2 regions of the Macrococcus brunensis genome follow, and region 2 is predicted to be linked to the other one. Evidence: riboswitches for the same ligand, from Rfam matches in the RefSeq annotation. Region 2 holds a riboswitch; the other holds the start of a gene.

Region 1 (15,652 bases), 320 kb from region 2:
TAATTCAAATGAATACCTCCTAGTGTTATATTATTATTAGTTTAACATGAACGGAAAAGAGGGCAAAACAATGTCATTAACTGAAAAAACGCTTTCTGTCGAAAAAATCTACGATGGACGTATCATTAAAGTAGAGAAGCAGCAAGTGGAACTGCCAAATGGCAGACAGACTACACGTGAAGTCGTTAAACATCCCGGTGCGGTGGCGATACTTGCAGTAAGAGACGATCAAGTACTATTGATTAAACAGTTCCGTAAAGCGATGGACGAAGTGCTGATTGAGATTCCTGCAGGGAAAGTAGAAGCGGGCGAGGAACGAGTCAAGACTGCCGGCAGAGAACTGATTGAAGAAACTGGACTTGAAGCAGGTAAGCTCACTCTTCTTCACGAATTTTATGTGTCACCTGGATTTTGTGATGAGCTGATCTCACTCTATAAAGCAGAAGAGCTGACAGATTCAACTGAATATACGGCAGATGATGATGAGTTTATTGAACTCTTCTGGACACCGTTCAGTGAGATCGATTCTTTGCTTCAATCTGGACAGGTGAGAGATGCAAAAACGATTCTGGCTCTGCAGACGCTTCTTCTAAATTATAATCATTCTAATTAATAGTGAATGATAGTTGCATTGTCTGATGATTATTGCTATTTTATTAATATAAAAAGCCCGTCAGGAGTAGGTGAACTATGCAGGAAAGAATAAATAGAATTAAAGATCAGCTTCACGCTGCTTCCTATAAATTGACACCTCAACGTGAATCAACTGTTCGGGTTCTACTGGAAAATGAATCAGATCATTTAAGTGCTGAAGATGTCTTTTTGAAAGTAAGAGAAAGTTCTCCTGAAATTGGACTTGCAACTGTCTATCGAACACTGGAACTACTTGCAGAATTAAAAGTGGTTGATAAGATTAACTTTGGTGACGGCGTTGCAAGATTCGATCTTAGAAAAGAAGGAGCTGAACACTTTCACCATCATCTCGTATGTGTAGAATGTGGTGCGGTTGATGAGATAGAAGAAGACTTACTCGGTGAAGTTGAGAAGAAAGTAGAACGTGATTATCAATTTAAGATTATGGATCATCGACTGACATTTCATGGAATCTGTCATAGATGCCACAAATAACCGCAATCATTTGCGGTTTTTTATATGATTATAAAATGATTATGGTAAACTTTAAGAGAGGTGATTAAATGGAAGATATCGTAGAAGAATTTCTGCATTTTATCGCGATTGAAAAAGGACTCAGTGATAATACCATTGCTGCCTATAGACGGGACTTAACTGGCTATATGCAGTTTTTAAATAAAGAAAAGATTGGTCACCTGGATAATGTGGACCGAGTGACAATCGGCCTTTATCTAGGCGAATTAAAAGAACAGAACAAATCTCAGAAAACCATCGCCAGACAGACCGCTTCAATCAGAGGGTTTCACCAGTTTGCGCTCCGTGAGAAATATGCAGTGAAAGATCCGAGCGTTATGGTAGAGCCGCCAAAAGTTGCGCAGCATCTGCCGGATGTCCTCAGTATTCAGGAAGTGGATCAGTTCTTAAAGTCACCTGATACGTCCAAACTGTTCGGTAAAAGGGACCAGGCGATGCTCGAACTGCTCTATGCGACAGGCATGCGTGTGAGTGAACTGATCAATCTGAACGTCAATGATATCAATCTGATCATGGGTTACGTCAGAGTGTTCGGTAAAGGCAACAAAGAACGCATTATTCCACTTGGTACAACCTCTATGGAAGTACTCGGCCATTATCTTGAGCATACACGACCACGCATGCTGAAAAAAGAAATGACAGATAGTCTGTTCCTGAATTTTCATGGGAGAAGAATGACACGCCAGGGGTTCTGGAAGATCATCAGACAGCTGAAAGAAGACGCAGGCATCAAGAAAAAACTGACACCCCATACGTTAAGACATTCGTTTGCAACGCATCTGCTGGAAAATGGCGCTGATTTAAGAGCGGTTCAGGAAATGCTGGGCCATGCCGACATCAGCACCACACAGTTATACACTCATATCTCGAAGAAACAGATTAGGGATGTCTATAAGAAGACACACCCTAGAGCGTAGGAGGTTCTTATGAAAAATAAATATTGCACATTGACTGCACTCTTAATCATGGCGCTTATCTGGGGTGTCATCTACTGGGTGTTTATCGCGCATTGACTTTAGACGCGCTTCAATGACGTCACTTCTATCGCGCGTCCTGTGAAAATGTATCCATCTAGCGTCCGGCGCGTGCTTCACAGAAAAATCAGGATGCTGCTTATGTATCGCCTCTTTCATTTCATTTGTTAAGGGCAGCGTAAGAGGCACATATTCTTCCGAAGTCATATTCTCTTCAAGAATATATAGGACTGAGTCATGAAGCCCTATTTCACTGAGCGAGTACATTTTAAGAATCTGATAGGCCTTCTTAAGGCAGGTTCTTGCACCTTTCTTATTGCCCCGCCGCAGATGATACTGACTCGTTGCCAGTAGAATCAGGCCAACTTCAATATCGTTTTTAGTGTATACTGATTTCTCTTTCCAGGCGTCCTCCATAATTTCGTGACATTCGAAGTAATGACGCTCATGAAGAAAATAATAATAAAATTCAACTAACGTATCGATCATTAAAAGTACCTCCTGAAAGGATTCATTATGTATGAAGTTAAACTCGATGCATTTGAAGGTCCACTAGACCTCCTGCTGCATCTCATTAAAAAACTGGAAATAGATATTTATGATATTTCAATGAAACATCTGACAGAGCAATATCTTCATTATATCAACTCGATGTCTGAATGGGATATCAATATTCAAGGGGAGTATCTGGTCATGGCGAGCGAATTATTACGCATTAAAAGCCGTATGCTGCTGCCTGCAATAGAAGAGGATGAAGAAGACCCGCGGGAAGAACTCATGACACAGCTCATTGAATATCAGAACTATAAATATTATGCAACTTTACTAGGGGAAAAACGCGAAGCGGCAAGTGACCATTTTGTTAAGGCACCTCAGGATCTGTCCGGATTTGAAAAAGCGGAGCCAGCTGAACTGGTACTGAAATTAACTGATTTAATAGCAGCCTATGAAAAAGCAAAAAGCCGTAAAAAACGTGTCGCTCCTGTTATGACAGTCAGCCGTGAGAATTATACGATTCAACAGGCCACAACCGTGATTCAGGATAGGCTGAAACGATCTTCACAAATCAAGTTTACTGAACTCTTTCATTTTTCAGAAACGAAACATCAGCTGATTACGCTATTTATGGCCATGCTTGAAATGATGAAAAACCAGGAAATTAAAGTAGAACAGCAGGAACTGTTCGGTGAGATTTATATTGAAAAAGGAGTCTAATATGCCGGCAAAAATAGATATATTCGAAGCTCTGTTATATGCTGTAGGAGATGAAGGGCTGGAAAGTGAAAGAGTTGAAAGTTTACTGAATATGACCCATGATGAAGTGGAACAGCTGGCGGCTGACTTTTCGTCTGCGGTTTTCCAGCTGCGACGTTACGGCGGTAAATGGTTTTTAGAACTGAAAAGTGAATATACGCCTTATCTGGCTTCACTTGTCGACCAGCAGTCAGAGCGAAAATTAACTCAGGCTTCTATGGAGACGCTGGCTATTATTGCTTACAACCAGCCGGTGACGAGAAGTGATGTTGAGTCATTACGAGGCGTGAATTCTGACGGACCTGTCAGAACATTGATTGAAAGAGGGCTAGTTGCTGTCAAAACTGAGGAATCAAGAAGTCAGCAGCTCTATACGACCGACTATTTCCTGCAAGTATTTGGTCTGACGTCCATTGAAGAACTACCCGAGGACAGCGATACAGATACTAAAGAAGAGATGGATCTCTTCTTCAAGTCATTAACAACAAAAGGAGAATAACATGGAACAGTTAGATAGATTACAGAAAGTCATCGCGAGGAGCGGTGTCACTTCGAGACGTAAGGCAGAAGCACTGATAGAGGAAGGTAAAGTCACTGTTAACGGAGAAGTCATTAAGACGCTTGGGACTAAAGTAAAACCTTCTGACCGTATTGAAGTGGAAGGAATTCCACTCGAAAATCCTGACAAGGTCTATATTCTTTTTCACAAACCGACTAAAGTCATTACCAGTGTATCAGATGATAAAGGCCGGACTGTTGTCACCGACTTTTTCCCGCAGCTGGAAGAACGCGTCTTTCCTGTAGGTCGACTTGATTACGATACGTCTGGATTACTGCTCTTGACGAATGATGGTGAATTTGCCAATCAGATGACGCATCCGCGTTATAAAGTGAAGAAGAAATATGTGGCCAAACTAAAAGGCTATCTGCTTCGTGAACAAGTCAGACAACTTGAGAAAGGCATTATGCTTGAGGACGGTAAAACAGCACCTGCTATCGTCAAAGTAAAATCTCAGGACCGCGAAAAGAATTCGACGTTAGTAGAGATCACGATTTCAGAAGGTCGCAACCGTCAGGTCAGAAGAATGTTTTCTCATTTCGGTCATGAAGTGGTCAAGCTGTCGCGTGTCGAATACGGTCCGCTCAATCTTAAAGGTTTGAATGCAGGGGACGCTAGAGATCTCAGTCCTCATGAAGTGAAAACCTTACGCAACCTCGCTCAGAACCAGTCTTAAAATTTCACATAGTTGCCACTATTGGCGTTTAGCTGAGTGATATAATAGACCTATCTATGTGAGAAAGAGGGAGTAAAATGAATAAAAGAACAAAAAAGTGGACTCAATATATAGTAATGACATTGATTGCACTGGCGATTGCCTTCATCGTCTATTCGACAGTGACACAGAGTAAGAGTAAAGCAGTAGGAGTAGGCGACGATGCACCGGAGTTTGAGCTGCAGAAGATGGACGGCAGTACCGTCAAAATGAGTGACTATAAAGGAAAAGGTGTCATCCTTAATTTCTGGGGTACTTGGTGTGAGCCTTGTAAACGAGAGATGCCTGCACTAAGCGAGAACTATGAAGAATATAAAGGTAAAAATGTTGAGGTATTAGCGATTCACTTAAGAAAGACGCCTCAACAGGTTGAACAGTTCTTCAGCGGACTGAAAAAAGAAGTTCATCTGCCTGTTGCTTTTGATAAAGATAACGAAGTAGCTGATGCTTATGGAATTGATCCACTGCCTACGACAGTGGTTATCGATAAAAATGGTAAAGTAAAAGCGATTCATAAAGGTGAAATGAACGACCAGACAATTAAAAATTACATGAACACTGTGACACCGTAAGTGAGGTCAGTATATGAATGAGAAAGCAATAGTCTGTACTTGTGGACATGTCAATCCACCCGGCACACAGCTCTGTCAGAACTGTGGCCGGTTAATCAATGATGATTACGATAAGAAAAAAACGACTGATATTATGCGTTATGACGGTTCTGCTGTACGGTCAAAAACTAAAAATAAGACAGTAACCGATAAGATATGGAATTTCTTCGCTTCTGTGAAGACAGGTGTTATCTTACTTGTACTGACTATCGTTGCAGCAGCAATCGGTTCCATCATGCCGCAGGAATATTTTATCCCTGCAAACGTTGATCCTGCTTCATTCTACCAGGAGAAATATGGTTCCCTCGGTTACCTATATCACCAGCTGGGACTCGACAATTTATATACGTCCTGGTGGTTTCTGATTCTACTGGGGCTTGTAGCATTCTCTATTATAGCGGCGAGTATTGACCGCGGGGTGCCCCTTTTTAAATCACTCCGTAACCAGGCGACTAGAAAGCATCCTTCATTCTTAAAACGACAGCGACTGACAGGGGAACTCGTCAATCCGGATTTAGATCAACTTGAGCAGACGCTGAAAGAGAAACGCTATAAAGTGAAGCGTGAAGGCGATGCTCTTCTCGCTGAAAAAGGACGTCTCAGCAGATATGGTCCTTATATCAACCATACTGGTCTGATCATCCTGCTGATGGGGGGTATGCTGAGATTTGTGCCAGCCATGTATTATGATGGTGCAGTTGCAGTTAAAGAAGGCGATACGAGAGCGATACCTGGTACAGACAAACAATATTATATGCGTAACGATAAGTTTATTCTCGAGCATTATGATCAGCAGATGAACTCAAACACTGAATCGACTAAAGCTGACAGTGCGATGAATAAAATTGCCAAAAATTACGAGACACGTCTGACATTGTTTGAAAACACGAAAGATTCGATACCAGGTGCTGAACCAGAACTGAAAGAAGTGAAGACAGGGAACATCAAGGTCAATCACCCCTTTAAATTTGATCATTTTGAACTCTATCAAAACAGTTATGATCAAAGCCTGCTTAAATCAATGACCTTTAAAGTGATTGATAAGAAGACGGAAAAAGAAATCGGCCAGACATTCACAGTTAATCTGGATGAACCAGCACCCACATACAAGATTGCAGATAATCTGACTGTTAATCTTCGAAACTATGCACCTGATTTTGATAAAATTGAAGCGAATGGTACACTCGCTACAAAGACACCTAACACAGTGAACCCTGCATTTGTATTTGAAGTGGATAAAGCTAATCAGCAGCCGGAGTATAGTCTGCTTAAAATCCGTTCATCACAGGATATTTCACAGAATAATCAACATGCTATCAAGTTTGTCAGTGCCACAAATCATACGATGACTTATCTCAATGTTAAAAAGGATTTAACTCTGCCTTATCTCTTTATCGGATTTACTATCTTCCTGCTCGGTCTGGCGATCGGATCATATATCAATCATCGTAGAATCTGGGTCAATGGCAATCAAATTGCAGCGCATACAAGTAAGAATTATTTTGGATTAAAAAATGAACTGAACACTATTCTCGAAAAGAATAATCAGCCTGCTATTAAAGATAAGTACGAATCGGAGGAAACAAAATGAACCATGAAACATGGCTGAATATCAGCAGTACCTCTTTGTATGCCGCTTTTATTTTATATTTAATCGCTATCCTGCCATTTTCGGCTAGCATTAAAGCAAAAAATAAGCGCTATGAACGGATAGGCATTATCTTAACGACAATCGGTTTCATCATGCAGATTGTTTATTTTATCACCCGCTGGATTGCAGCAGGACATGCACCTGTCAGCAATATGTATGAGTTCCTGACGATGTTCGGTATCATGATGGTCGGTGGCTTCCTGATTATCAACGCCATCTATCATACGCCGATACTGGCTTTGTTCTCACTGCCTGTAGCCATGCTCGTCATCGTCTATGCCAGCATGTTCTCGCGTGAAGTCAGCCCGCTTATTCCGGCACTGCAAAGTAACTGGCTCGCGATTCACGTGATTACAGTGACTATTTCATACGGAATTCTCTCAGTCAGCTCAATGGCTGGTCTGATTTATTTACTGCGTTATGTAGATGCGAAAGAGAAATCGCGAGATGCTTTCTGGCTTGAAGTAGTCATGTACTTCGCAGTATTAGTTATCGCATTTATTTTAACAACTATCGTGATGAAAGGTATTGTCCATTATGATGATCAATACTTTTATGTTGATAAAAATGGTAACAATGCAGTCAGCCATTACCATCTGCCTGCCATCGTGACATTTAAAGATGCTTACCCTGTTGTACCTAAGGGCAATAATAACTATCAGGAAGTTGAACGCTTCTCAACTGGACTTGAAGTGCCGCCTGTCTTAAATGCACAGAAGCTGACGACAGTGATCTGGTCCATTATTATTGGAACGATCTTATATGGATTAATTCGTCTGATAACGAGAAGAACTATCTTCTCGATGGTGAAGCCACTTACTAACAAGGTGTCGTTACAGCTGATGGATGAGATTGGTTACCGTTCCGTTATTATCGGCTTCCCGCTCTTTGCTTTAGGAGGACTTTTATTTGCTAGTATCTGGGCACAGATTGCCTGGAGCAGATTCTGGGGCTGGGACCCTAAAGAAGTATGGGCACTTGTTACATTCTTATTCTATGCGGTATTTCTTCACTTAAGACTCGGTCGAGGCTGGGAAGGTAAGAAATCAGCTTGGCTTGCTGTAGTAGGTCTTGCGATTATCTTGTTCAATGTCATCGCTGTTAACTTAATTATTGCTGGTTTACATTCATACGCTTAGGAGGCAGTCCATTTATGAAGGAAAGAATTTTAATCGTTGATGACGAGGATAGAATCAGAAAACTTGCTAAAATGTATCTTGAACGCGAAGGATTCGAAACAGTAGAAGCAGCGGACGGCGAAACAGCAGTGGAACTGGCGCTCAGCCAGAATTTCCATTGTGTCCTGCTGGACATCATGCTGCCAGGGATGGATGGACTGGCAGTCTGCAAGAGAATCCGCGAAGAGAAATCGACACCGGTCATTATGCTGACTGCTAAAGGTGAAGAAAACAATCGTGTTGAAGGCTTTGAAATCGGTGCTGATGATTATATCGTCAAACCTTTCTCGCCTCGTGAAGTCGTCTTACGGGTCAAAGCCATTTTAAGACGTTCACAGTCTTCAATGTTCTTCCAGAATGACGCACATGCGAAAGATCTGATCGTGTTTGATTCACTTGTCATTGATAATGATGCACACCGCGTCACGGCAAACAATCAGGAAGTCAGCTTGACGCCGAAAGAATATGAACTTCTTTTATTCCTTGCTAAGTCACCTGACAAAGTCTTTGATAGAGAGCAGCTGCTGAAAGAAGTCTGGCATTATGAGTTTTACGGTGACCTGAGAACTGTGGACACCCATGTCAAACGTTTACGTGAGAAGCTGAATAAAGTTTCTCCAGAAGCTGCCGAGATGATTCACACAGTTTGGGGCGTCGGCTATAAGTTCGAGGCAAGAGACTGATGCACTATTTAAATAGTATTGTCATAAAACTGTGGTTCACTATCATTTTGATAGTAACGACAGTTTTACTTATATTATCGGTTGCACTCGTCGGTTTCTTTAACTCCTACTTCATTTCTGAGACAGGAAAGACCCTCTATCAGCAGGCAAATAAAATTGAAAGTATTTTGATGAGTCGACATAACCAGGAAGACGCGATGAACTATGTCATGGAACTTGTTGAGAATCCCGCTGGTCTGATTATCGTTGAAAATAAATCACAGCTGACGGATCGTCATGATGATCTGAAGCAAATCATGATTGATGAGTTTCGTACCAATCCAGATTTTAATGCAGTCTTTGATGAAAACAAACATGTGACTAAAATTATCGATGTCAATTATCAGGATGAGAGACATCGCTACATTCTTCTTGGATTCCCGTCTCAGGCATTTCAGGACAAAGGTGCGATTATTCTCTATCAGGACATTAACTCTATCAGTTCGACACTCCAGTATGTCAGCCTGATTATCTTAATAACGGCTTTAATTTTAATTGTACTGTCAACGATTTTTGCCTTTTTCTTATCCAATAAGATTACGAAGCCGCTGCTCAGACTTAAGGAATCAGCGTTTCAGGTGGCTAAAGGCGAACGCGCCCAGAAAATCAAGACGACATCACGTGATGAAATAGGCGAACTCACTGTTGCATTCAATAAAATGGAGGATGACATCAGAAACAACATCGCTTCCATTGAAACGGAAAGAAATCTGAGAGATAAACTGATCAATGCTATGGCAGATGGTGTACTCAGTTATCATATGGATTTAGATCAACAGCTGATGAATCCGAAAGCAGAGCAGTTTCTTACTTTGATTAGTGAGGATGACAAAATACAGCTCGAACAGTCATTTGAAGAAGTGGTGAAAACTAATGATTCAGAAGTCATTGAAATCGCGACACTTAATCATTACTTCGTGGTTATTATCTCACCAGTGAGACGTGCAGCTGCAAATAATCAGATAGGCGCAGTTGCTCTGATTCGTGATATGACTGAAGAGCACCGTAATGATGAGATGAAGAAGCGGTTTGTCGCTGATGTGTCGCACGAGCTCAGAACGCCAATCCAGATGCTGCAGGGTTATACGGAAGCGTTACTGGATGATATTGTGGAAACACCGGAAGACCGGAAAGAATTCTTAAATATCATTCTGGATGAGAGCAAACGTTTAAATCGCCTCGTCAATGAACTGCTTAATGTCGCCCGCTACGACGCAGGTGACGTTAAACTGCACCTTGAGGAAATGCCGGTCGTTGCGCTGCTTGATAAAGTGAAATCAACGTTTAATCAGTCTCTGACTGATAATAAGCTCAGCCTTATCGTAGATTCTCCGCCAGGACTTGCCTGGTCGCTTGACTATGACAAGATGATTCAGGTTTTAACGAATTTAGTTGATAATGCTGTTCGTTATACACACGAAGGAGATGCGATTCATTTAACCGTGAAAGCAGGAGACGCGCTCACAATCGAAGTCAGCGATTCAGGCGTCGGTATCTCACCGGAACACCTGCCTCATCTTTTTGACCGGTTCTATAAAGTGGACGCTGCAAGAACGAGAGGTAAACATGGAACCGGACTCGGTCTTTTCATCGTTAAGTCCATCATTGAGTCACACGGTGGACATATTACAGTTTCAAGCGAACAGGGTAGAGGGACTACTTTTAAAATTGTGATTCCAAAACATTGATTTAATAAAAACTTGTGCTAATATATTAAAAGGATGAAAATCCGAAAAAATAAAATATTTCATCTTCGGGGTACGGTGTAATTCCGAACCGGCGGTATAGCCCGCGACCTACCTTCGGGTGGCTGATTCAGTGTAATTCTGAAGCCGACAGTATAGTCTGGATGGGAGAAGATGGAGTGCAGAGCAAAGAGCTTTGCTTATTTGTGATGCCTCCTTCCTTCAGTTGATGGATGTAAGGAGTAGAATATGTCAAGTATTAACAGAACGAAGAAGCTGATTCTGATCAGCATGCTGAGTGCCATCAGTTTCGTACTGATGTTCCTCAAGTTTCCACTGCCTTTTATGCCGCCTTACTTAACGATTGATTTCAGTGATGTACCTGCTTTAATCGGTCTGTTTACAGTCGGACCAATCGGCGCAGTCATGATAGAACTCATTAAAAACTTACTCAATTTTGCAGTGAATCCGGTTGAACCAATCGGTCCTATCGCAAACTTTTTAGCGGGTGCTAGTTTTGTTTTAACAGCTTATTATGCGGGTCGCAGAGATAGATGGGTCGGTTTAATCGCTGCGACGTTAGTCATGACGCTTATTATGAGTCTCATGAACTATTTTGTATTGCTGCCTTTATACGGTATGATTACAAACTTAAGTGATATTACTAACAACTTTAAAGCCATTGTATCAGCAAGTATTATTCCGTTTAATATCATAAAAGGACTGATAGTTTCTATCGTCTTTATACTGATTTTCAGACCGCTGTTACCTGTTATTGAAAAGAGATTTAAATAAAAAAGAAGGAATTCCAGTGGAATTCCTTCTTTTTTATTCGTATTTAAGTGCATCTCCGTCAAATGATTCATCTGCTACTTTAATAGAATCTGTCGGACAGCCTTCAAACGCATCGATCATATCTTCTTCGAGTTCTTCAGGTACTTCCTGAGTTCCTTGGTTATCATCAAGAATAACAAAGGCAATGCCTTCATCATCATAATCATATATATCAGGTGCTGCTGCACCACAAGCACCACAAGCGATGCATGTATCCATATCTACGATTGTATATTTCCCAGCCAAATGGTTCGCCTCCCTACTTAAAAATGCTACACTAGTACATATATATTTTAGAGATTCATGCACTTTTTTTCAACAAAAATTATCTGGAGGCATTGATGGATTCTATTTATCAGCAGGCGAAACAGCGTAAATTCGCAGAGAAGACAGATAAAAGCTTCAATAATATATTGATGGGTTTTAGATCCCATCAGACTTATTTTGATGCAATGATGCAGGGACAGCTTCCTTTTTATAATAGCCGGCCCGAACTTACTGGTGACACGCCTGAGGATATCAGGTTTTATCCCTATTTCTATGATGCTTCGCATATGACATTCCAGGCACTTAGACTGCTGACACAGACGATGGCAGCTCAGTCTTATCAGATCAAAGACTTCTATCCGGTTTCAAATCATCTGTTTATTCAGCATCAGGTTAAAAGCTGGCTGCATTCATATAAGCGTCAACCTAAAGAATACGAAACAGAACTGCTGAGTCTGTATGACAAGATGGCGCAGGAACTTCCTGTATTCACTTACAAGCTGCTACCGGATGCGAAAGGCAACCATTTCTCGATAGAAGAGATCTGCAGGGCATCAGGCTTTGAACAGACAGAATACTCTCTGATGCTGCTACGAGAGCTCAATCTGCTGACTCATCTAATCCATCAGCATGATTATTTTAAAAGCTTATATATCCGGATGCCACTTCACAGTGCCACTGAACAGACTAAAGAATGGATCACTAAAGGAATAGCTCTTGATACAATCGCATTAAAAAGAGGGGTCAAACTTCATACCATTGAAGACCATATCATAGAAATGATCATTAAAGACTATCCGGTAGACGTCAGTCGCTATGTGACAGAAACGGAAATCGCTGAGATACGCTCTCTTTATCATCAGCATCATTATCAGCGGCTTAAACCTTATTTCGAGGAATCTCAGATGGATAGTTACTTTAAAGTCAAGATAGCTCTCTGTCTGATTATGAAAGAAGTGAAACTATGACAACAGAAGAAATTCTGCGAAAAATATATGGCTTCTCAGAGTTACGGCCAAGTCAGAAAGCAGTGATTGAAGCGGTTGAAACAGGCCGTGACGTACTTGCGCTTCTGCCTACGGGAGGAGGGAAATCACTCTGTTATCAGCTTCCTGTAATAGCCTCAAACGGTCGGGCACTGGTAATCACACCGCTTATTTCATTGATGGAAGACCAGGTGGCTGAGCTGAAACGTTTAAGGCTGAAAGCAGTCTGTATTCACAGCTATCTGGATATTCGGGAGAAACGTCTGATTTTTAGTCAGCTGCAGGACTATCAGTTTATTTTCTGCTCACCGGAATGGCTGGCAACAGACAAAGCACGAGCGACAGTTGCACAGCTGAACCTGACCCACATGGTCATAGACGAAGCACACTGCATTTCTGAGTGGGGATATGACTTCAGGCCGCATTATCTATTGCTTCATGAAGTGATGAAGCCTGGCTGTCAGGTAATCGCCTTGACTGCGACCGCTGATGACAAAATTATCAGAGATATCAGCCAGCTATTACGAAGGGAGCTGTTACTGGTCGATAAACGCGAGGAACGCAGCAATATCTTTTTATCGGTCAAAAATCCAGCAGATAAACTGAAAGAAATCGAGACACTGCTTGACACTTCAGGGCCGACTATTATTTATTTCTCATCTAAGAAGCGCTGTAATGAAGTTCATCAACTGCTTAAGGAGCGCTATAAAGGCATGACCTACCACGCTGATATGACATATGAAGAAAGGATGTCTGTACAGATTGCGTTTCTCAGCGACAGAATTCATTACGTCTGTGCGACCAGTGCGTTTGGTATGGGAATCAATAAAAGTAATGTACGGACAGTGATTCATTACCACGCGCCTAAGTCAACGCTTCAATACATCCAGGAAATTGGACGTGCTGGCCGCGACGGTGAACAAGCACAGGCCATCCTTCTTTATGATGACGAGGACCTTAACCTAAGCTATCGATTGCTGCAGGAAGATCATTTATCTGAATCAGATTTCAATCTTTATATCAACGGCGCGCAATTACCGGAAGAGAAGATGGAACAAATGAGAATTCTTCGTTCGAATTTCACTGATACTGAAGTCTTAAAGGTGCTAAAGAAGGAGTATTTGTCTAAAATAGCGGCGCTTAGAAAAATGGCGGAGTACGGACAGCTGACTGGGTGTCTGAGTCATCAATTATATAATGGAATTAAGCCCTGTAATCACTGCGAGTACTGTCAAGGCCAGAATTTATTCACTTTTGACAAGTATCAGGAAGTTAAAGAGAATGATAACAGAGTGGATTATATAAAATCGTTATTTAAACAAGGCTAGCTCTTTACTATTCGCTTTATAGTTGTCTATAATTAATGGTATATTTAAATAAATTTAAATGAAGTGGGTGTTAAAATGGCTAGAGATAATTTCAAAGACGAGTTCGAAAAAAGTAAGCAACCTGTAGAGAGACAGGAAGAAGTAGGAAATGACGATTTAGTATTTGACGGAGAAGATTTTTCTAATGATACAGATTCAGCTGAATTTCCTAAACGCGGTGTATCAAGACGCAACCGTTCAGCTGATCGTCGACGTCGAGAAGAGTCAGTAGAAGAACCGGCTGACAACATCAAAGGTTCTAAAAAGAAACGCCGTCGTTCAGCCGCTGCAGGCACAGGTGCTGTTGCAGCAGGTGCAGCAGCAGACCATCATATTGAAGAACCAGCTCATACAGGTGAAGTAAAATCAGAAACATTTGTTGCAGGCTCAGGAGAACCAGTTGTCCATCATGAAGAAGAGAGAGAACATGAAGTAGAAGAAAAAGAAAAGAAAAATAGCTGGTTGCCTATTCTGGCAGGATTATTAATTCTGATTCCGATTCTATTCCTGTTATTCATGTTCTTCGGTAATCGTGATAATAAAGATGACCATAATGAAAAAGCAGTGACGACAGAAGAAGCAACTACAGAAAAAGCAACAACAGAAAAAGCGACAACAGAAAAAGTAACTGAAGAAAAAACAACTGAGAAAGCAACAACAGAAGTACCTGCAACTGTGGAAGAAACAACAACAGAAGTACCTGCGACAGTAGAAGAAGCAACGACTGAAAATACGACTCAAGCGACTACTGAAGCACCAGCAACAACAGAAGCACCTGCAGCGACAGGTGGCGGCACAACGCATACAGTAAACGCTAATGAAAACCTTTATAGAATTGCAATCCGTTATTACGGTAGCGGTACGCCGGCGAATGTCGACAAAATTCGTAAAGCAAATGGCATTTCAGGCAACAATCTGACAGTAGGTCAGGAGCTTGTTATTCCTAAATAAGAAAACATCAAAGGGGATGGATTTATGTATTTAAAAACGATTATGATTCCAAAAGAGAAATGTTATATTGCGAATCCAAATGATTCTGTAAAATCAGTCATTGATAAACTTGAACATCATGGTATAGATGGGATGCCTGTTGTCAGCGAAGGTGTTTATCATGGCACGGTTACTCGTTATAACATTTTCAGACACTATTTCTTCAAGAAAGATACACAGCCTCGTGAAGAATTTATCGAGAAAACTCAGATCAAGGACATTCTGGCACTTGATGAATACAGCGTGACAGATGATTCACTGTTTGAAGAATCATTCTTAAGTCTGCAGGATTTCCCGATTCTAAGCATTATCAACAAAAACAATGAGTTTTTAGGCGTAGTGACACGTTTTGATGTCATGGAACAGTTCAAGAGCGCGTTCGGTATGAACCAGTCTGGTACCCGAATTGCCATTACATCAATTGATGCAGAAGGTCGTATTAAACGTCTGGCACAGGCGCTGCAAAAATATAAACTCAATGCTATTTCTTTCGTGACATTTGATGAAACAGACAAAATGCATCGTCGAATGATTGTAAAAGTAGACGATAGAAATCAAAAAGATGTCGAAAAATTTACGAAGTATCTGGCTAAAAATGGATTTAAAGTGCTGGATGTTCAACAAGACTAACAGAGGGGCTCATATGAGCTCCTTTTTTTGAGAAAGGTGATCATTGTGCGTTATATAGAAAG
Region 2 (15,652 bases):
ATTATCGTTGATTTATTAGGCTGGCGCTGGTTATTCTTCGTCGTAGTACCGTTCGTCATCGGCTCTATTCTGCTGGCACTGCGCTATCTTGAAAACGTCACTGAAGTCACGAGACCGAAGATCGATGTGCTGTCAGGACTTCTGTCATCACTGGGCGTAGCGAGTGTGATCTATGGATTCAGTGCAGTCGGGACAAGTGCAGGCGGTTTTACGAATCCGGTTGTTTTAGCGACGATTATCCTGGGAACAGCGGCTTTAATCATCTTCGGGCTGCGTCAGCGCACACTGGCTGAGCCGATGCTTGACCTTGCGGTGTTCAAATATACGAACTATAGTCGCGGTATGGTGATATTTGCAGTAGTGGTCATGGCAATGTTTGCCTCCAATATCGTCATGCCGATGTATCTGCAAGGTCCGATGATGTTCTCAGCTAAAATAGTCGGTATGATTCTGCTGCCGGGCGCGCTGCTGAATGGTTTTCTGTCACCTGTCATGGGTCGGATCTTTGACACTATCGGTCCTCGTAAAATGATTATCCCGGGCATGCTTGTGCTTGCTTTGGTCATGTTCTTTTACTCTGTCATTCATCCGGGGATTTCAGTAGTCATTTTTATCATTGCGCATATTCTACTCATGATCAGTATTTCGATGATTATGATGCCGAGTAATACAAACGCACTGAATCAGCTGCCGAAACGACTTTATCCGCATGGGACTGCCATCAGTAATATGATGCAGCCTCTTGCAGGAGCGATGGGTGTATCACTCTTTATCACAATTATGACAAGTGGTCAGCAAAAAGCGCTCGATGGTATTACGAAACCGACAACGGCGCAGATTAATGATGCCCTGACGGTTGGTGTTCATCATGCCTACTGGTTTGCGACGGCACTGGTCGTTGCAGGTCTCATCATGTCACTGTTTATCACGCGCAGCGTACCACCTGAAGAACAATAGGCCATCTCGAATGAGATGGCCTATTTTTTATGCACCGACTTCCTTGGCATGTTTAACGGGGCCAGGAATATCGAGGCGGACACTATTGATTTCTGAGAAAGTTGTCATTGCATTGTTATGGACAGTGGTTTTGTCATTTTTAAGTTTCAGGTCATTGGTAATTTTCTCAATCTGATTGCGTTTATCGAAAGTAAAAGTGATCTCGTTTTGAATGTCTGGATAAGTTTTCTTCAGATTATTGATGGCTTTTTTATCTTCTTTGCTCTGACCGAAAACTTTCAGGTATTCATCATAGCCGTTAATTGTCTGTGTCAGTGTATGGTCTTTGTACTTGGCAGCTGTCATCTTGTCGAGTAGCTGAAACTGCTCGCTGTAGAGAAGCGGTTTTGTCATCGAAAGCAGCTGAGAACCACCGAGTTTCGATATATCCACCCATTCGCCTTCTCTCTGCAGAATAGCTTTCTTATCATAGACATAGAATTTACCGTCTTCTTCTGAATTCTTGACGGTTACTTCCTGATTGTCATCCTCATCTTTTTTAAGTCCGAGATAAGTCTGTGTTTCTTTATTGTTTTCTGTTGACTGAGTCTTATAAGTGGATGCATAAGATTTTACATCGTCTTTCATTTGCTGTGCAGCCTTAATCTGTGACGCTGTATCTGTCACTTTGACGGCCTCTTCTGACTGACAGCCAGCCAGTAAAGCTGATGCAAGGAATACAGCAGATAATCTTTTATACATATCGAACCTCCGAAATTCATAGTCTCTTTAGTATAATAACATTAATGTCTTATTCGCAACTGAAGTAGGGTATGATAGATAAAATGAACATTTTAAGGAGGACAATATGAAAGTAGCAATTATCGGTGGTGGCGTAGCCGGGACCCACGTCCTTAAGTATTTACTGAATCATAAACTCGGCAAGAAACTGGATATCACAGTCTTTGATGACAAAAAGTATATGGGTAAGGGACGTGCTTTTCAATATGAAGATGTGGAAATGCTGCTCAATTACCCGGCAAATCAGTTGTCTATGAAACGGAATAAGAAAGATGACTTTATGAAATGGGTGGAAGAGAACCGCTCTGTAGAAGAAATTCAGGCGCGTGAAGGGGATAATTCGAACGAGGAGGGCAACATCTACTTCTCTCGTCAGTTGTTCGGCAAATATATGGAAGCGCAGTTTGAAGCGCTTATTAAAAAAGGCAAGGTTACAGTGGTGACCGATCATATTCGCGCGGTGAAGAAACGTCCTGGGGGCTATGAGCTTGAAACACAGGATCAGAAGCATCAGTTTGATCATCTTTTTATGACAGCGGGACAACTGCCGGCAAAGGATCCTTATAAACTGAAGGAAACGGATCACTTCATTTCATGGCCATATCCGCTTCATACTCTTGAAGTAGAAACAGAGAAAGATTATGCGGTAATTGGTGCCGGACTCAGTGGACTGGACTGTATGCGCTATTTAACGAAAGAAGGCTCTAAAGTGCTCGTTGCCTCTCATTCAGGAGAAGTGCAATCCGTGCGCGGTAAGATGGTGACGTTCAAAATGAAGTACTGGACAGCAGCGAGTTTCCGTAAAATCCGTAAGAAAAATAATGACTTTATTCCTCTGGATAAAGTAGTGGAACTCTTTAAGAAAGAATGTGATCATCAAGGCGTAGATTTTGAAAAATTCTACGGTGTCTCACGCAAAGATCCAGTGAAAGCGATGCAGTTTGACCTGAAAAATCATGAAGCTATCGGCGCACTGCAGTCGATGTTTTATCAGATCATGTTCGAAGCATCGCAAATCTGGCCTTATATGACTAAGGAAGATAAAGCACGCTATCAAGAAGAGTACGCACCATTCGTCGATCACTATTCAAATCCGATGCCAGAACCAAGCGCGGAAGAACTGATCGACCATATTGAAAATAACAGAGTCGTGATTAAAGCAGGGCTGGAAGCTATCGAATATAAATATCGTAAATATCGTCTTCAATATGAAGATGGTTCTGAAGACCGTGTACATTATGTCATCAATGCGACAGGTCCAGCTAAATATTTAAGTAAAACTGAGGTTAGTCCGATGCTTGAAGGTCTGCTGAATGACAGTCTGATTGCTGAACATGCAGACGGTGGTATTCAAGTGATGCCAGGCGACGGGCGAGTTATCAGTCCGAAATACGGCGTACTTGACGATTTTGTTGCGTTAGGACAGCTGACAGGTGGCGTCAATATGAAGAACAATGGTGTCTATGAATTGTTGTTAGAAGCACGCCGGGACGTCAAAGCGTTCTATGATCGTATTAAATAGGTTGATGGAAGCACTCATTGAAAGTGCTTTTTTTGTTAGGAGAGGTGAAAGCTGGTGCAAAAACGATCAATTGCATCAACTTTTTATTCTAACTACCTTCATCTTGCATTTAATGCTTAGAAGCTGTACGATTAATACGTTAGGCAACTAACATAACTTCATACATTCTTTCGGGGCAGGGTGAAATTCCCAACCGGCGGTCATAGCCCGCGACCCTTTATCGATGTTCGATATTGGCTGATTCAGTGAAATTCTGAAGCCGACAGTTAAAGTCTGGATGGGAGAAAGAATAAGACACCATTGTAAGATGGTTTATTTGACCATGACTTTTTAATGCTTACAAGGTCTTATTTGTGATACCTAAATTCAAGGCGCCTCTCAGGGCGCCTTTTTATTTTGAGGAGGAACAGATGTATCTTAAACAAGCTTTTGAACTCGTTAAAATGACGGCGGGACAGACCGGACGTAATCCGGCAGTGGGCTGCATCATTGTAAAAAATGGCGTCATCATCGGTATAGGTGCTCATCTCAAGGAAGGAACCGCGCATGCTGAGGTGCAGGCGATCAAAATGGCAGGAGATGCAACAGACGCAACACTTTACTGCACGCTTGAACCTTGTAATCACACAGGCAAGACACCGCCTTGTACTGAAGCGATTATTCAGGCAGGTATCACAAAGGTCGTCTTTGCTGTTCGTGATACTAGTCTGGATGATACAGGTATTCGATATATGGAATCACATGGTATAGAAGTGATTCATGCGCCTGACTCTGCCATCTCCGCGTTTTATGAGGCTTTCTTTACTTCAAAAGAGGAGAAACGTCCTTATGTCACGCTGAAGCTGGCTTCGACACTTGACGGTAAACTTGCCGATGACTTTGACAACAGTAAATGGCTGACAAACACGGCTTCACGTCAGGATGTACACCGACTTAGACATAGTCAGGATGCAGTACTCGTCGGCAGAAAAACTTATGAAATCGATAAGCCAAAGCTCGATGCGCGTCATGTCAGTGACAAGGAGCCTGCCAAGGTGATTATCTCGCAGTCGGGAGATGTAACGCTCCACGAAGCGGATAGAATGAACGGACAGAGAATCCTCGTTATCAGCCCGGCAGAAATCCCGCATGCGGAGACTTTAATCACACAAGATTTCCGTCCGGCACATCTCCTGGAACTTCTCTATCAGGCAGGCATCAGCCGGCTGATGATAGAAGGTGGTTCCGGCGTCATCAGTGAATTTATAGAACAGGATTGTTTTGATGAAGTCGTCATTTATTACGCCCCGAAACTACTTGGCGGCACATTGAACAATCGTTTTTATCATACAGAAGAAAGTCGGATGACTCAGCTCAGACTAGTGGATATTCAGCAGTTTGAAGATGATGTCCGTCTGACTTACCGAAAGGGGCAGTAAGATGTTTACAGGTTTAATTGAAGAAGTAGGTACGATAGAACGCATCAAGCAGCAGGGTGCACTTAAAATGACGATCCGCTGTAAGAAAATACTTGAAGATATTAAGGTAGGTGACTCAATCGCAGTCGATGGCACGTGTCTGACAGTGACTTCTTTTACACCTCAGTCCTTTGATGTGGATGTCATCATCGGCACATCAGACCGTACAAAATTCAAGGCAGTGAGCGCCGGTTATCAAGTCAATTTAGAGCGTGCACTCCTGCCGACGACACGTCTCGGCGGTCATTTCGTCTCAGGTCACGTGGATAACACAGGCAAAGTGCTGCGTAAACTGTCTAAAGGGAATGCTATCGTCTATCACATCAGCCTGGATAAAAATGACCAGAAATATGTCATTCCAAAAGGCTCCATCGCAGTCGATGGCACGTCACTGACCATCTTTGAATTGAACGCGAATTACTTTGAGATACAGTTGATCCCGGAGACACAGGAAGCGACTAAACTGATGTCCCTCAAACCGGGCGACACGGTTCATCTCGAGTTTGATATGCTCGGCAAATATATTGTCAGACAGGAGGCGCTCGCATGTTCAGCACAATAGAAGAAGCACTTATCGATCTGAAGGCGGGTAAACCGGTGATTGTTGTCGATTCAGAAGACAGAGAAAACGAAGGGGATTTAGTCGCTGTTACAGAGTTTGCAGCGCCTGATGTTCTCAATTTGATGATTACAGAAGCGCGTGGCCTCGTCTGTGCGCCATTATCCAGAGAACTGGCTGAGCGTTTTAACCTGACGCCGATGACTGCGCGTAATGACGATCCGCATGGTACCGCTTTTACGATCAGCATCGACCATGTGTCATCCACAACAGGTATCAGTGTACAGGAGCGTTTTGATACTGTTCGTGCACTACTGGGCGAAGACAGCCGCTGCTTTAATTCACCCGGCCATATTTTTCCGCTCATCGCGAAAGACGGTGGTGTACTGGAAAGACAGGGACATACAGAAGCCTGTGTTGACCTCGCCGGGCTATGTGGCGCTAAAAAAACAGGTATTATCTGTGAAATCATCAAGACGGACGGGACGATGGCAAGACGCGATGATCTCGTCCAGTTTAAAGAGAAGCATGACCTGAAGATGATCACTATAGAAGCGCTGGTTCATTATCGTAAACAACAGGAAGCACTCGTCAAGCGAGAAGCAGTCGTTGATATGCCGACAGATTTCGGACACTTCACGGTATACGGCTATAGTGAAATCTACAGTGATAAAGACCATGTCGTCTACATGAAACCTTACGAAGGTGTGCCCGACATCCGTTTACATTCTGAATGCCTGACAGGCGATGTCTTCCATTCAAGACGTTGTGACTGTGGTACCCAGCTCGAGAACGGACTTCGCCATATCGATGCGCACGGCGGCCTGCTCATATATTTAAGACAAGAAGGGCGCGGCATCGGTTTGATCAACAAACTGAAAGCATATGAAAAAATAGAAAAGGGTCTCGACACAGTTGAGGCAAACGCGGCACTCGGTTTTGATGCAGATCTTCGTGACTATGGTGTCGCTGCTGCCATACTCCGCGACCTCGGCATTCCATCTGTCAATCTTATCACCAATAATCCGCGCAAAATTGATGGTTTAAGAGACTACGGCATTGACGTCAGAGTGCGTATTCCCCATCAGTTTTCAAGCAACCCGGACAACAGTCATTATTTAGCAACAAAAAAAGAAAAATTAGGACATTTACTGGAGGAGAATTTAATATGAAATATGATGCGAAAGTAACAGGACAAGGACTTAAAATTGCGATTGTCGCTTCTAGATTCAATCATTTTATTACAGACCGCTTAGTAGAAGGTGCAGTGGATACATTAATCCGTCATGGTGTTGAAGAAGAAAGTATCGACCAGCTGCTGGTGCCTGGCGCATTTGAGATTCCATTTATCGCACAGAAACTGGCGAAACAGGGTAAATACGATGCCATCATTACACTGGGCTGCGTCATCCGCGGTGCAACCACTCATTATGACTATGTCTGCAATGAAGTAGCAAAAGGTGTGTCTAAAGCCAATGAATTCGGGATTCCCGTTATCTTCGGTGTCCTGACGACAGAAACAATTGAACAGGCGATTGAACGTGCCGGTACTAAAGCAGGCAATAAAGGTGGCGAAGTCGCAGTTGCTGCAATTGAGATGGCCAACTTAAATAAAATGATATAAAAAAACTCGGATGTCAGCAGACATCCGAGTTTTCTTTATTATTTACGTTTTGCGAGTAATGCTATTGCTGAAATCGCAGCCACAGCACCTGCACCAATTGCGATGTTTTTATTAACTTGCGGTGTAAAGATAGACTTCGTCACAAGCTGTAAGTTCTGAGGGCGTTCTGCTAAACGACGGACGAAGTAACCATACCAGTCCTGACCAAATGGCACATAGACACAGAACTGATAGCCTTGTTTCGCGATTTCTTCCTGCAGCTCAGTACGGAAGCCGTACAGCATCTGGAATTCAATCAGGTCTTTGTTTAAGTTATGCTGATTGATGAATTTCTTTACGTGATTGATGATGTTATGATCATGAGTCGCGATAGAAGTCATCGCTTTAGCACTCAGAAGACGCTGCTCGATCAACTTGATGTAGTTCTCGTCGATATCTTCTTTTGTCTGATAAGCCACTTCAGGACTTTCCTTATAAGCACCTTTTACAAGACGAAGACGCACATCTTTGTATTTCTCGATCTCATCAGTTGCGCGGAAGAGGTAAGCCTGAATCACAGTACCGACATTTTTGAATTCACCTTTTAAACGGTCAAGGATTTCAAATGTCTGCACTGTGTGATTGTAATCTTCTGTGTCCATGTTGATATGCATGTTACCGTGCTGATAAGCAACCATCAGGATTTCACGTACGTTCTCGTAGCAGAATTCTTTGTCTACATCGAGACCGATCTGTGTGAGTTTAATGGACATATGCGCTTTGACGCCCGCATTATCAATCGCTTTGATCATAGCGATGATTTCTTCTTTGGCTTTAGTTGCCTCTTCTTTAGAGAAAACAAACTCTCCTAAGTTATCAACAGTCGCTGTGATGCCTTTACGGTTTAATTCTTTAATTGCTTCGATAGTAGATGGAATATCCACACCTGCTACGACTTTATTTGCACCGAGTGCCAGACCATATTTTTTTGCTGCCGCATTCAGTGTCTGATTCTCGCTTAACATGATAAAGAAATCTCTTGTTAAACCCATGCTAAAAACCTCCTAGTGTTTTCATATAACTTAATATATTTTACTACAAATATTCAAAAAGTTAAGCGTTTTCTTTTTAAGTTATTCAGTTATTTTGTAGAAAATTACTCATTGCACTAAAAGGCATAAAAAATAAGTGCCTAATCCTCGGATTGGACACTTTTATCGGCGATAATTTTACTGTCTAGAGGCTGAGCACTGATGTCGATAATATGAGGGACTACATTGATCAAGCAAAGTGTAATGACGATTTTTTTAATAAAGCGCATAAGGGCCTCCTGATATTCTCTTCTTTATCAGTTTATCCGGCTAATGTGAAGAAACGTTTAAAGAATTGTAAATTAAATGTTTACTTTTCAGTCAGTAAGCGCTTTATTCATGTATAATGTAAAAAAAGATGAAGGAGCAAGAACATGAGAGATTTAGGGGTTTACTTTGGTACATTTGCACCATGCCATGTAGGTCATTTTGAACAGATAGTACGAGCAAAACGTGAAAATACACGTGCTGTTGTCATTGTGTCAGGCTATGACGGCGACCGCGGAGATCTGGCAGGCATGAGCCTCGTCAACCGTACGAAGTCTATGCGCGAATTACTGAAAGATGATGATAATGTAACGGTCATGAAACTGGATGAGACCCATATTCCGAAGTATCCAGCCGGCTGGCAGCCTTGGCTTGAACTGCTGGAAGCTCATATTATAGAAGGCGCAGGTGAGTTTAACTCAGTCACTTTCTATGTGGGTGAGGATGAGTACATCGAACCGCTGAACACTTACTTCAAAGCAAAATGGCCGGAACGTGATATCGTCATCACACGCGTTGACAGACGTATTACGGGTATCAGCGGCACCTCTATCCGTGAGAATCCGATTTATAACTGGGATTATGTTACACGTCCGTTCAGAAGATTCTTTGTGCAGAATGTACTGATTATCGGGACGGCAAGTACCGGTAAAACGACATTGACGCGTGACCTGGCACGTAGATATTCCACTTCTTATTCTCTTGAATATTCACGTGAATATCAGACGGAACGTCAGGTTAAAGATGATGAATTGGATATTAAAGACCTGCAGGCAATCGGTATCGGACAGTATGAAGTGAACCGTAAACATATACATTCACCGGGTACACGAAAAGTCTTTTTTGCGGATACAGATGTGATGACGACAAAACTATATTCTAAGATTTATCTGTCTGATGAAGACTATGCAAAAATCGCACCCGTCTTTGATTTCTATATTTCGCAGCAGACATGGGCCCTGATTCTCCTGCTTCCACCGACGACCACATATGTTAATGATGGCTTCCGTGATATGTCGCAGGCAGACACAGATTCACGCAATAAAATGCATCAGATGTTTTTGGATGAACTTGAGCAGCACGGGCTCATGGAAAAGACCGTTGTGCTGCAAGGCGAAAGCTTCCAGGAAAAATACGAAGAAGCACATCGCTTGGTCGATGAGCTGCTGGCGGAAGGGAAAGATAACTGATGTTTCTAGTAAAAGACTTTAAAGGATTTACGACGTATGAGAAGGTGTTATTTGCATTCATTCTAATAGCCCAGATTTTTATCCTTGTCTATTTCTGGAATAATGGTGAAGCTTTTAATACCCTTAGCGTTATTTCTGCCATTTCAAGTATCTCGGGTGTTGCATGTGTCATCATGTCGGCTAAAGGACGATTGAGTACTTTCTTCTACGGGGTTATTCAGGCAGCGACCTATGGTTATGTCAGCTATAAAAGTTTTCTCTTCGGAGAAGTAGGTCTTCAAGTTGTATTTGGGATTTTTCAGTTCATCGGCCTCTATGCTTGGCTGAAGAACATGCATAGTGATCACCATACAGATGATCCGGATGTTCAGGAAGTTGATTCTCGAGGACTGAGTATTCGCGGCTGGCTGATTACAATTGCAGTGACCGCACTGGTTTATGTAGGAACGGGTTATTATCTTGATAACTTTACAGAAGCAAAGCAGCCATTTGTCGATGCTTTATCTGTAGGTCTTAGTTTAGTCGCACAGACCCTTATGACGCTACGTTATAAAGAACAGTGGATATTATGGATTGTCATTAATATGGTGTCTATCTTCCTATGGGCAAGACTGATGTTGCAAAATGATAAACTGACATTTGAAGGTTTATCAGCTGTCACCATGTGGGTTGCTTTCCTGATCAATAGTGTCTACGGTTACTACTACTGGAAAAAACTACAGGATGTGCAGGTTACTGAGAAATATTAATTTATTGTAAAGGTGGAACAATATTCTTTAAAAACTCTTAATAATTTTCCTTCTGACAGGATGATAGAATAGATATATCTTAATGAATAATCTAAAGAGGTGTATCTATGTTTAAAGATATGGCGTTCTACATTTTCGGGCATGAAATTGATCCGTTTTTACAACTTTTTATTTTTGAACCGATTGTGATTACCATTATTGCAGTTCTCGTCGCAATCGTGACTAAAAAAGCATGGACAATGGCGTTAGTCATTATTCTTCTCAACATCATTGATAATGCAATCGATGTTAACTTCTTATTTGGAGATCAAGGCATTGGTACTATTCTCGGACAGAACGTGGCATTCTTCTTCTCGAATACTTTCTCTATGTTCTATGAATTTGTATTCAGTTTCTTATTAGCTGGTCTGCCAGTTATGCATAAAAAATTCGGTATCGCTTAAGCGATACCGTTTTTTTATTGATGTTCTTTTTTATAGACTTGTGCTTTATCAGCATACTCCTGGACGATACGTTCCATATCCTGATAATCTTCTGGCGTCAGTTCTCTGACGACTCGTGCCGGGCGTCCAAATGCGAGTGTCCGTGGCGGTATTTTGGTACCTGGTGTGACAAGAGAGCCTGCCCCGATAAATGCATATTCTCCAATTTCTGCGCCGTCAAGCACAGTGGAGTCCATACCGATCAGCGCATGATTTCTGATGATGGCAGAATGCAGCGTGACTTTATGGCCGATTGTCACACGGTCTTCAATGATCAGAGGTTTATTCGGTGACTGATGCAGGCAGCATAAGTCCTGTATGTTACTTTCTTTGCCGATAATGACAGGACTGACATCGCCGCGGATGACTGCGTTGTACCAGACAGATGAGCCTTCACCTATCTTAACATTTCCTGTTACAACAGCACCTGGTGCGATAAAAGAAGTTTCATGTATTTCGGGTTGTTGTCCTTGATAGTTCACAAGCATGATGAATCTCCCTTTCTTTTTTTGGTATAATTAATTTTATCATGAAAGAGGAAAGTGGGCAGAGTTATGTGGAAGTGGGAAACGGAAAAAACAGCTAAAGGTGTTGTGGTCATCGTCCATAGTATATTGGAGCATCACGGACGTTATGCCTGGCTGATTACACAGTTAAGACGTCAAGGCTACCATGTTGTCATGGGCGACCTGCCTGGACAGGGACAGACATCACGTGTCAGAAAAGGGCATATCAATTCCTTCGCTGATTACAGAGAAGCAGTGCTTGACTGGATAGATGTCGCCGAATCATATTATCTGCCGGTTTTCGTCATTGGTTCAGGTCTCGGCGGACTCATCATCACTAATCTGCTGGAACATATCACACTTAAGCTGGAAGGTGTCATCTTATTGTCGCCGCTCTTCGGTTTTCAGCATACAACGACGACCCGGAAGAACTTCTTTGCTTCTAGTTTCGGTGGTACATCTAAAGATGCCAAATTTGATATGAAGATAGATTATGCACAGCTGACTCGTTCTGAAGATGTGATAGCGGAAGTACAGAATGATTCTCTGATGCTGAGTCAGGTCAGTTATCACTGGTACCGTTCAATTATTGAGACGATGAAGGAAACGATGGAAAATCTGGAGCGGATTGAACCGGTTGCGATACAGCTTCATTACGGCACGGAAGACCGGCTCGTAGACTTATCGCAGATCAAGGTATTTGAACGCGAGATGGCTTGTGAAGTGAAGGAATGGTCAGGCTTTTATCATGAACTCCACCAGGAACCTGAAAACGAAAAAGTACTGACAGAAATAGTTGATTTTATGGATAAAAGAATCGAGTATATAGGGTTGATTCTTGAATAAAAGGGTAAGAATAAGCTAATATTGTCTTAGACAGGGGGCATTAGATGTCACGCGAAAAAAATGAACTCAGTGATATGGTCGCACTAAATGATTTACAGAAAGAAATCGATACTATTTTCGATGTTATATCTGATCGATTTGATTTGTCAAAAGAAGAGTATTTGACGATGGTCGCACTATGGGATAATGGCCCGATGTCAATGAAACGACTGAATCAGTATGTGGATATTAAACCTTATAAGCGGACCCGCTTTTTTAATAATTTAGTGGCGAAAGGCTGGATTTATAAAGAACGTCCTGCGAATGATGAGAGAACGGTCATCATTCATTACAATGAGGAAAGAGCATCTGATAAAGAAGAAATCGTCAATGTTGCGTGTTCAGTAATCAAGAATAATATGAATGATTTCAAGAATTATTTTGATCAGGTTCTCAATATATGTAAATAAAAACGGTAAGCAGCTGCTTACCGTTTTTCTATTGCACATATAAAGGGTGGGTTGTTCTTCTGATTGATAAAGCCATACTGAATGATGTGTGCCAGCTCCTGATCGAACTCATAAAGGAATTTCAAAACTTCTTCTTTTTCAATCTGTCCTTCTGCATGACCAGGATAGATGACCAATATAATCATTCCACCTGGTTTGAGCAGTTTAAAGAGCGCATTGATTGCTTCAACGGTCGTTGCAGGTAGCGTGGTAATTGATTTATCGCCTTTTGGCAAGTAGCCAAGATTGAAGATGGCGCAGCTGATTGTGTCAGTGACATAATTGCTGACATGTTCATGGCCGTCCTGAATAAAAGTGATATTAGAGTAGTCTTTCGTTTTTTCTTTTGCGTTCTGAATTGCAGCGTCCTGGATATCGAATGCATAAACATGGCCATTTTCTGATACTTTTTCCGCAAGATAAAGGGTATCGTTTCCGTTGCCACAAGTTGCATCGACAACTATATCTCCAGCTGCCGCTGATAAGTCGATGAGTTGTTTGGAGAAGGGCAGGATGCCTTTAAGCTTCATGTGCCACCTTATAGTGCTTTCCTTGCCAGCTATCACGGCGGATGAGTTCCTGGTCGATTGCATTCAGGACTTCCCATTTATTGACGCTCCACATCGGTCCGATCATCAGTTCAATCGGACCGTCACCTGTAATACGATGGATGATCATCTCGGGTGGCAGCAGTTCCAGCTGGTCTGCGACAAGACTGACATAGTCGTCTTTTGACATGAACTCGAGCTTGCCTTTTTCGTACTGTTTGATCATCGGTGTTCCTTTTAATAAGTGCAGAAGGTGGATTTTGATACCTTGTACGTCCATTTCTGCCACTGCTTGTGCTGTTTCCATCATCATATCGTAATTTTCACCTGGCAGACCATTAATGATATGCGAACAGATATTGATATTGTGCTTACGCAGTTTTGCAACACCTTCGTAGTAACACTGCATATCGTGTGCACGGTTGATCAAGTCTGATGTCTCCTGATGAACAGTCTGCAGTCCGAGCTCTACCCAGAGATAAGTCCGCTCATTTAATTCTGCCAGATATTCGACGACATCGTCAGGCAGACAGTCTGGGCGTGTAGCGATTGACAGACCGACAACACCTTCCTGCGCGAGCGCTGCCTCGTATTTTTCTTTTAAGACGTGAAGCGGGGCATGGGTATTCGTATAGGCCTGGAAGTAGGCGATATACTGACCGTCTTTCCATTTCTCGTGTGTACGGTTCTTGATTTTTTCAAACTGAACAGGAATCGGGTCGACACGTTCGCCCGCGAAGTCACCGGAACCTGCTACAGAGCAGAATGTACAGCCGCCATGGGCCACTGTGCCGTCCCGGTTCGGACAGTCAAATCCGCCTTCAAGTGCGACTTTGAAGATTTTCTGACCGAATTTCTGACGGAGATGATAGTTCCATGTATGATAACGTTTATTGTCTAATGCATATTTAAATTGTTCCATTTAGTCTCACCTTTCTTATTGTAGGATTTTAACACAAAACGTTGTCTTACAGTGAGAAAAAAGTTACGCTTGAAAGAGTGAGGTGAAAAATATGAAGATGCCAAAATTAGTCTGGCTTCTTATCATTGGGATGGCAGTCAACGTGACAGGGGCAAGTTTTATCTGGCCGCTTAACACGATATATATACATAATGAGCTCGGAAAGAGTCTGAGCGTTGCAGGGATTGTACTGATGTTGAATTCCGGTGCGTCTGTTGTCGGCAATCTGCTCGGCGGTAAAATGTTTGACCGTTTCGGCGGCTATCTGTCTGTGATGACCGGTATTTTGATAGCGCTGGTAAGTCTGGTCGGCATGGTCATGCTTCATTCCTGGCCGTGGTATCCAATCTGGCTGATTCTGGTTGGCTTTGGATCAGGGATTGTCTTTCCTTCTATTTATGCGATGGCAGGAGTGGCCTGGCCGGAAGGGGGCAGACGGACGTTTAATGCAATCTATCTCGCACAGAATTTAGGGGTGGCGCTCGGCGCGGCACTCGGCGGCTTTATGGCCGATATCAGTTTCAATATTATTTTTATCGCGAATTTAGTGCTTTTCGTTGTCTTCTTTTTTATTGCTTTCTTTGGCTACAGGGAAGCGGACAATCTTCATAAAGACCGTAAAGTCGAGGAAGTAAAGGAAATAGTGGATAAGAGTAGATTTAATGCGCTTATCTTAGTCTGCGTAGCATATTGTCTCTGCTGGATCGGCTATGTGCAGTGGCAGACGACTATTTCAAGTTACACTCAGACTATTGGTATCAGTCTTCAGCAGTATAGTATGCTGTGGGCGCTAAATGGTGTACTTATTATAGTAGGTCAGCCGCTGTTCCGACCGTTCGTACGTCTGATTGAAGACAAGATTAAGACTCAGATTGCGGTCGGGATAACGATATTTATAGCGTCGTTTGTCGTAACCAGTTTCGCTGAAAGTTTTATGATGTTTGTTGTCGGAATGGTAATTCTGACGATCGGTGAGATGTTCGTCTGGCCGGCTGTCCCGACTATCGCAAACATGCTTGCGCCTGAAGGACGAGTCGGTACTTATCAGGGCATCGTCAACTCGACAGCGACACTCGGTCGTGCAATTGGGCCGGTTGTCGGGGGTGTGGTCGTCGATCTCTACAATATGCAGGTGATGTTTGTAGTGATGATTGCGCTCCTCATCGTGAGCTTCTTGTTTTTGAAAGTGTATGATAGAGGACTTGAGAAGTGATGGGATAATTTTGAAAAAAGTATAATTTGGACTCTCGCTAACTATTTATGTAGTGAGAGTCCAAATTTTTGTATTATTTAGTCTCTCGTGGAGAAACCATATGCTGAGAGTCCAAAATAATGAATTATTTAGACTCTCGTATCACAAATGTATGCGGAGAGTCTAAATAACCTAGTTACACGTATAAAATCTGCCTTTTGTTTCATTATGCTTGGTAAAATTTCTATCTAAATATCTGGAAATGGTCTTTTTATGTAAGAGACCATCACTCCACAAATGGATTTGTCTCACTGTAAGAGGCTTATCATTAAAAAAGAGAGATATTTCTTTAACAGCTCGTTCCATCACTTCATCAACAGAGTAAGTTTTGCCGCATAGACATGTTATTTTACGAAGCGTTTGTTTCTGTAGAAAATACAGTCCGCATTCACAA

What was found. A riboswitch is a leader RNA that binds a small molecule or an ion and turns the genes downstream of it on or off. The one in region 2 is predicted to bind FMN.
Region 1: it holds a riboswitch for FMN, as region 2 does, so the genes downstream of both, MGG13_RS06555 (ECF transporter S component) here and ribD (bifunctional diaminohydroxyphosphoribosylaminopyrimidine deaminase/5-amino-6-(5-phosphoribosylamino)uracil reductase RibD) in region 2, are expected to answer to the same signal.

Annotation. Positions count from the first base shown of each region.
Region 1 is NZ_CP092179.1:1,257,069-1,272,720, reverse strand. Features, by position in the region: gene MGG13_RS06620 (aldo/keto reductase) at 1-8, opposite strand, end outside; gene MGG13_RS06615 (NUDIX hydrolase) at 71-613, shown strand; gene fur (ferric iron uptake transcriptional regulator) at 691-1,128, shown strand; gene xerD (site-specific tyrosine recombinase XerD) at 1,197-2,084, shown strand; gene MGG13_RS06600 (DUF309 domain-containing protein) at 2,127-2,630, opposite strand; gene MGG13_RS06595 (segregation and condensation protein A) at 2,658-3,356, shown strand; gene scpB (SMC-Scp complex subunit ScpB) at 3,358-3,894, shown strand; gene MGG13_RS06585 (pseudouridine synthase) at 3,896-4,630, shown strand; gene resA (thiol-disulfide oxidoreductase ResA) at 4,708-5,241, shown strand; gene resB (cytochrome c biogenesis protein ResB) at 5,255-6,871, shown strand; gene ccsB (c-type cytochrome biogenesis protein CcsB) at 6,868-8,070, shown strand; gene MGG13_RS06565 (response regulator transcription factor) at 8,085-8,792, shown strand; gene MGG13_RS06560 (ATP-binding protein) at 8,840-10,519, shown strand; FMN riboswitch at 10,577-10,696, shown strand; gene MGG13_RS06555 (ECF transporter S component) at 10,775-11,311, shown strand; gene MGG13_RS06550 (ferredoxin) at 11,345-11,569, opposite strand; gene MGG13_RS06545 (helix-turn-helix domain-containing protein) at 11,692-12,585, shown strand; gene MGG13_RS06540 (RecQ family ATP-dependent DNA helicase) at 12,582-13,931, shown strand; gene MGG13_RS06535 (LysM peptidoglycan-binding domain-containing protein) at 14,007-14,921, shown strand; gene MGG13_RS06530 (CBS domain-containing protein) at 14,946-15,590, shown strand; gene MGG13_RS06525 (YpdA family putative bacillithiol disulfide reductase) at 15,636-15,652, shown strand, end outside.
Region 2 is NZ_CP092179.1:1,576,085-1,591,736, reverse strand. Features, by position in the region: gene MGG13_RS08255 (MDR family MFS transporter) at 1-957, shown strand, start outside; gene MGG13_RS08250 (hypothetical protein) at 985-1,698, opposite strand; gene MGG13_RS08245 (FAD/NAD(P)-binding protein) at 1,805-3,259, shown strand; FMN riboswitch at 3,422-3,552, shown strand; gene ribD (bifunctional diaminohydroxyphosphoribosylaminopyrimidine deaminase/5-amino-6-(5-phosphoribosylamino)uracil reductase RibD) at 3,670-4,677, shown strand; gene MGG13_RS08235 (riboflavin synthase) at 4,679-5,278, shown strand; gene ribB (3,4-dihydroxy-2-butanone-4-phosphate synthase) at 5,263-6,447, shown strand; gene ribH (6,7-dimethyl-8-ribityllumazine synthase) at 6,444-6,899, shown strand; gene MGG13_RS08220 (proline dehydrogenase family protein) at 6,938-7,930, opposite strand; gene MGG13_RS08215 (AAA family ATPase) at 8,344-9,426, shown strand; gene pnuC (nicotinamide riboside transporter PnuC) at 9,426-10,175, shown strand; gene MGG13_RS08205 (hypothetical protein) at 10,283-10,618, shown strand; gene MGG13_RS08200 (gamma carbonic anhydrase) at 10,633-11,145, opposite strand; gene MGG13_RS08195 (alpha/beta fold hydrolase) at 11,212-12,009, shown strand; gene MGG13_RS08190 (transcriptional regulator, SarA/Rot family) at 12,054-12,458, shown strand; gene mnmM (tRNA 5-(aminomethyl)-2-thiouridylate-methyltransferase MnmM) at 12,476-13,027, opposite strand; gene mnmL (tRNA modification radical SAM protein MnmL/YtqA) at 13,017-13,967, opposite strand; gene MGG13_RS08175 (MDR family MFS transporter) at 14,059-15,219, shown strand; gene MGG13_RS08170 (hypothetical protein) at 15,391-15,652, opposite strand, start outside.